DNA from 2 places in the Streptomyces sp. RKAG293 genome. Region 2 is predicted to be linked to the other one. Evidence: riboswitches for the same ligand, from Rfam matches in the RefSeq annotation. Region 2 holds a riboswitch; the other holds the start of a gene.

Evidence for each region. A riboswitch is a leader RNA that binds a small molecule or an ion and turns the genes downstream of it on or off. The one in region 2 is predicted to bind cobalamin.
Region 1: it holds a riboswitch for cobalamin, as region 2 does, so the genes downstream of both, LNW72_RS05740 (DUF4430 domain-containing protein) here and LNW72_RS11330 (cobalamin biosynthesis protein) in region 2, are expected to answer to the same signal.

What each region holds. Positions count from the first base shown of each region.
Region 1 is NZ_JAJOZB010000001.1:1,299,938-1,303,135, forward strand. Features, by position in the region: gene LNW72_RS05730 (cobalt-precorrin-6A reductase) at 1-276, shown strand, start outside; gene cobF (precorrin-6A synthase (deacetylating)) at 289-1,077, opposite strand; gene LNW72_RS05740 (DUF4430 domain-containing protein) at 1,159-1,650, opposite strand; cobalamin riboswitch at 1,803-1,961, opposite strand; cobalamin riboswitch at 2,108-2,297, shown strand; gene metE (5-methyltetrahydropteroyltriglutamate--homocysteine S-methyltransferase) at 2,482-3,198, shown strand, end outside.
Region 2 is NZ_JAJOZB010000001.1:2,564,852-2,568,049, forward strand. Features, by position in the region: gene LNW72_RS11320 (inorganic phosphate transporter) at 1-1,100, shown strand, start outside; gene LNW72_RS11325 (hypothetical protein) at 1,126-1,359, shown strand; cobalamin riboswitch at 1,509-1,637, shown strand; gene LNW72_RS11330 (cobalamin biosynthesis protein) at 1,765-2,727, shown strand; gene LNW72_RS11335 (cobyric acid synthase) at 2,724-3,198, shown strand, end outside.

The sequences.
Region 1 (3,198 bases), 1.3 Mb from region 2:
GACGCCCCGGAGCCACCACTGCCGGAGCCCTCGGAAGTACTGCTCGACCGGGGGCCCTTCACCCTCGAAGGGGAGGCGGAACTGCTGCGCCGCCACCGCATCGACGTCCTCGTCACCAAGGACAGCGGCGGACCGGCCACCGCGGCGAAGCTCACCGCCGCCCGCGAGGCCGGGGTTCCGGTCGTCGTCGTCCGCCGTCCGCCGGTGCCCGACGGGGTGCCCGTGGCCGCGACCCCTGAGGAAGCGGCCGCGTGGCTGCACGAGGTGCCGGCGTAGCCCGCAGCCGGGTCAGCCGTCGTCGCGGTCGCCTGCGGGGGTTCTGCGCAGCAGATAGGTGTCCATGATCCAGCCCTTGCGGGCGCGGGCCTCGGCGCGCAGCGTCTGGATGCGGTCCGAGACGTCGGGCAGCGGTCCCGCGACGAGGATCTCGTCCGGTGTGCCCAGGTACGCGCCCCAGTAGATCGTGACGTCGTCCCCGCCGTCCGGAAGGTGCGCGAAGGCCTGGTGCGCGTCGAGCATGACGACGACGTCGTCGGCCCCTTCGGGGAAGCCCGCGGCCAGCTGCCTGCCGGTGGTGATCTGCACGGGCCGCGCGGGGCGGTTCAGCCCGGTCCGGTGCTTGGCGGCCAGCGCCGCGACGCTGCTGATGCCGGGGATCACCTCGTAGTCGAACGCGACCGTCCCGCGGCCGAGAACGTCCTCCAGGATGCCCAGGGTGCTGTCGTACAGGGCGGGATCGCCCCACACCAGGAAGGCGCCGCACTCGTCGTCCGCCAGCTCCGAGGTGATGAAGTGCTCGTAGATGTCGGCCCGGCGATGGCGCCAGTCACCGACGGCCGACGCGTAGACCGGTGACGGCGCCGTACGGTCCCGGTCCGGGTCCTGGGCCGACACCAGCCGGTGCGGGCGCGTCACATGCTGTTCGATGATGTCGTGGCGCAGCTGGACCAGGTCCGACTTCTCCTCGCCCTTGTCCAGCACGAAGAACACGTCGGCCTGATTGAGCGCCTTGACCGCCTGCAGCGTCAGATGGTCCGGGTCGCCCGCGCCGATACCGATGACAAAGATCTTTCTCACGGCATCGAGTCTGCACCATGCGGTCGGGGCGTGACGCCGCCGGGGGCGGCCTGCGGGCTGCCGCCCCCGGCGGGCCGGGGGTCAGAACGCGGTCAGGGTGAAGACGACCTTGTCACCGGTCCTGATACGGAACTGGCAGCCGCCCACGGGGGTCGGCGTGCCGTTGACGGAGATGTTCCAGTACTCGCTCGCGCCCGCCGTGTCGGCGGCTATGCGGCTGACCGCGTAGTCGTCGAACGAGGGGTACCAGGTGCCGTCCCAGGAGAAGTGCGCCCGTCTCGCCGCGTCGTCGAGCGCCGCGGTCGGGGTGGCCACCCGGCCCGGGTTGGCGCCGCCGTTGGTCCCGTCGCACCGGTGCGTGCCACCGGTGGCGGTCGTGACGTCATGGCCGCTGGTCAGAACGATGCCGTTGAAGACCGTGTGGGTGGTGTCGACGACCGTGACCCGGACGAGCACGGGAAGCGAGGCGGCGGTGGCCGGAGTGGCGGACGCGGCGGACGCCGAGGGAGCGATCGCCGTGAAGGCGAGAGCGGCGGCGGCCAGGGCGATGCGCCGGGATGCGGTACGCAGCACGATATGGAGAGCCTTTCGTACGGGGCCGGCGCCGGGACCCCGCACGTGTCCCCCACGGCACGTCGAACCCCTGGCGCGTTCCATGAAGGAAGCGGCAGGGGCCGGAGAACCAGGAGGGGTTCGGGCTCCACGCTGCAGACCATGACAGTGAGAAGCAGTGCACGTCGTACGGCGGGCTCTCCGGCTCGCAGCGCGGAACGCTGCTCACGGTTGCAGGTCAGCGCCGGATTCCCACCGGCTTTCCCCACTCGCGGACGCATGAAATTGTCGGCCCCGCCGCCCGTCGGACGGCCGGAACCGGTCGCATCGTACGGCCCGCCGCGCCTCGCGCACCACCCCTGTTTCCGGGTACTCGAGCGGGCCACGGGGCGGGACGAGCCGGTGTCCCATTTCACCGTCCGGTAGCTGAACAATGCTGACCCGGCGGCCCCTTTGGCCATAGGCTGGACGGTGCAGCTGGTTCGCCCTGTCCGCCAGACAGGCGCGTCGTAAGAGGGAACCCGGTGGAATTCCGGGACTGCCCCGCAGCGGTGAGTGGGAACGACCGCCGTCATACGCACTGGGACCCGAGCCGGGATCTGGGAAGCGACGGCCAGTAGGTGTCTCGTGTCCGTACGAGACGCGCCCGCGAGTCCGAAGACCTGCCACTGCCCGCGCGCCCCCAACGGCGCACGGTGATTCCGGAGACCTCGAGGGCGGGTCGGAGTACACATCAGGCGGGCACGTGCGGCGTTCCGGCGCTTCAGCGACGTGATCCCGTCCGGTCTGTGGTCCCTTCGCGCCGTCGATTCTCCCGGGGTCCTATGGGAGACACTCGCGAAGGAGAGTTCCATGACCAGCACGTCCGCCACCGCACGCTCGACCGTGCACGGCTACCCCCGGCAGGGCCGGAACCGGGAGCTGAAGAAGGCGATCGAGGGCTACTGGAAGGGCGACGTCGGTGCTGACGCCCTGCGGGACGCCGCCGCTGAGCTGCGCCGCACCAACTGGCGGCAGCTCGCCGACGCCGGCATCCAGGAGGTCCCGACCGGCGACTTCTCGTACTACGACCACGTCCTGGACACCAGCGTCATGGTCGGCGCGATTCCGGCCCGGCACCGCGCCGCGGTCGCCGCCGACGCCCTGGACGGCTATTTCGCGATGGCCCGCGGCACGCAGGACGTCGCGCCGCTCGAGATGACCAAGTGGTTCGACACCAACTACCACTACCTGGTGCCCGAGCTGGGCCCGGACACCGTCTTCAGCGCCGACTCGACCCAGCAGGTCGCCGAGCTGAAGGAAGCGCTCGCCCTCGGCCTCTCCGCGCGCCCGGTCCTCGTCGGTCCGGTCACCTACCTCCTGCTCGCCAAGCCCGCCCCCGGCGTCGCGGCGGACTTCGAACCGCTGACGCTCCTCGACCGGCTGCTGCCCGTGTACGCCGAGGTGCTCGCGGATCTGCTCGCCGCAGGGGCCGAGTGGGTGCAGCTCGACGAGCCGGCCCTGGTCCAGGACCGCACCCCGGGTGAACTCAACGCCGCCGCGCGCACCTACCGTGTGCTGGGCGGTCTC
Region 2 (3,198 bases):
ACCTCGTCGGCGCCTTCCTGTCCGTGGAAGTCGCCAAGACCATCTCCGGCGGCATCATCGACGAGAGCGCGGGGATCCGGCCGGAAGTCATCTTCGCGGGCCTGGTCGGCGCCATCGTCTGGAACATGCTGACCTGGCTGGCCGGGCTCCCGTCCAGCTCCTCCCACGCACTGTTCGGCGGCCTCATCGGCGCGACCCTGGTCTCCGTCGGCGCCCATGGCGTCAACGGCGACAAGGTCGTCATGAAGGTCCTGATCCCGGCGCTCGCCGCCCCGGTCGTCGCGGGCCTGGCGGCGATGCTCGCCACCAAGCTCACCTACCGGATCGGCCGCAACAGCGACCCGAAGGCGACCGCCAAGGGCTACCGGGCCGGGCAGATCGCCTCGGCCGGCCTGGTCTCGCTCGCGCACGGCACCAACGACGCGCAGAAGACGATGGGCGTCATCACCCTCGCCCTGATCACCGGCGGAGTCGTCGCCCCGCACGCCGACCCGCCGATGTGGGTCATCGTCTCGGCCGGCACCGCCATCGCGCTCGGCACCTACCTCGGCGGCTGGCGCATCATCCGCACGATGGGCAAGGGCCTCACCGACATCGAGGCGCCGCAGGGCTTCGCCGCCCAGACCGGCGCCGCGGCCACCATCCTGGCCTCCTCGCACCTCGGTTTCGCGCTCTCCACCACCCAGGTCTGCTCGGGCTCCGTGATGGGTTCCGGTGTCGGCCGCAAGGGCGCGGTGGTCCGCTGGAGCACCGCGGGCCGCATGGTCGCCGCCTGGGGCCTGACGCTGCCCGCCGCCGGCCTGGTCGCCGCCGGTGCCGCGCTGCTGGCCGGCCAGGGCGCGTGGGGCATCGCCGGGGTCGCCGTCCTGGCGCTCGCCGCCTGCACCGCGATCTGGCTCGCCTCGCGCCGCAAGCCGATCGACCACAGCAACGTCAACGAGCTCCCGGTCGAGCCGCAGGGTGCGGTCACCGCCGCCATCGCGGCCGTCAGCCCGCCGCCCGCCGGACCCGTCGCACCGCTCGCCGCGACCATCCCGGCTCCCGCGGCCGTCGCCACCCCCGTCGCCACCCCCGTCGACGCCGCACCGGCCACGGCCTGATCCCGGCCCGGAAGGAATCAGCACCATGCAGATCGACTGGCAGGCCCTCGGTACCGTCCTCGGCGTCACCCTCGCGGTGACCATCGGGCTGGTGGGCGTCTTCACCCTCGGCATCGTCGGGCTCGCCAAGCGCGGGTCCGCCACCGACGGAACGGCCGCCTCCGGCGGTTCCGCCGTCCTGACCAGGACCGGCGCCTACGCGTGCTTCGCGCTCTGCGCGGCGGCGGTGGCGTACGGCATCTTCCTGATCGTCGCCTGATCCTCTTCCGAGCACCGTGCGCCGACGGCGCAGGCCCGCATCCGCGAACCCGCGGGTGTGGGCCTTCGCACATCTTCCGTCGCAGGTCAACAGCGAGTTGACGGGGTTCGCGGCACGTGGTGGACTGCCCGGTGCCATACGGCGGTAGGAGAGGAAGTCCGGTGTGAATCCGGCGCGGTCCCGCCACTGTCACCGGGGAGTGCACCCCCACCAGAACGTCAGCGCCGAGCGATCGGCCGGACGGTCGGGGGTGCGCGGATCCGGGAGCCAGGAGACTCTCAACCGCCGGTCACGTCGAACCAGGGCGCGGACCCTGAGTGAGGACTCCTGCCATGCCCGGCCGCCGTCGTACTCCACCGGATCCCCAGGCCCTGTCCCGTCGAGGCGTGACGGCGGGCTGACACCGTGCGAGCCGGACACGCCTTCGCGTGCGGCGCCGCTCTCGGCCAGCTCGGCGACCTGATCGCGGGCGATCCACGCCGCGGCCACCCGGTCGCCGTGTTCGGCCGCGCCGCGACCGCCGCCGAACGCCGGCTGTGGCGCGACCACCGCGGCCACGGCGCGCTGTACACCGCGCTGTGCGCGGGCGGCGCGACCGCCGCCGCCGCGCTGGCCGCACGGGCCGTACGCCCCTCCCCCGCCGCCACCATCGCCCTGACCGCGGCCGCCACCTGGTCGGTGCTGGGCGGCACCTCGCTGGGCCGTGAAGCGCTGGCCGTCGCCGCGGCGCTGGAGGCGGGCGACCTCGAAGCGGCCCGCGAGCGGCTGCCGAACCTGTGCGGCCGCGACCCGCAGGCCCTGGACGCCGGGCAGATCGCGCGGGCGGTCGTGGAGTCCGTGGCCGAGAACACCTCAGACGCGGTCGTCGGCGCCCTGGTGTGGGGCGCGGCGGCCGGCGTGCCGGGGCTCGTCGGCTTCCGTGCCGTCAACACCCTGGACGCGATGGCCGGTCACAAGTCGCCGCGCTACCGCCGGTTCGGCTGGGCCTCCGCCCGCCTCGACGACGTCGCCGGCTGGCCCGGCGCCCGGCTGACCGCCGTCCTCGCCACGCTCGCCGGACCCGATCCGCGCGGCGCGCTACGCGCCTGGCGCCGGGACGCCGCCGGCCACCCCAGCCCCAACGCGGGCCCGGTGGAAGCCTCCTTCGCGGGCGCACTGGGCGTCCGGCTCGGCGGCACCCTCGCCTACGCCGGCCGCGTGGAGCACCGCGCCGTACTGGGCGCCGGCAACCGGCCGCCCGAAGTCGCCGACATCGCCCGCGCCGTACGGCTCTCGCGCCGCGTCGGCCTGCTGGCGCTGGCGGTCTGCGCCGGCGGACGGCTGGCCGTCACCGCGCTGTCGGCATCCACCGAGGAGGGAACCCGATGAGCGGTACACGCGGCGTGCGCCGCACCGGCGGAGGGCTGCTGGTCGCCGGGACCACGTCCGACGCGGGCAAGAGCGTCGTCACGGCGGGCATCTGCCGCTGGCTGGTCCGGCAGGGCGTGAAGGTCGCGCCCTTCAAGGCGCAGAACATGTCGCTGAACTCGTTCGTGACCCGCGAGGGCGCGGAGATCGGGCGGGCGCAGGCCATGCAGGCGCAGGCGGCCCGGGTCGAGCCGACGGCGCTGATGAACCCGGTGCTGCTCAAGCCCGGCAGCGACAGCAGCAGCCAAGTGGTGCTGCTCGGCAAGCCGGTGGGAGAGATGAGCGCCCGCGGCTACCACGGTGGGCCCGAGGGGTCGTCGTCCGCCGGAGGAACACCGTACGGCGGGAAGCAGTCCACGCTGCTCCCCGTCGTCGTGGAGTGCCTGGCCGAACTGCGGGGCACGTATGACGCGGTGATCTGTGAAGGGGCGG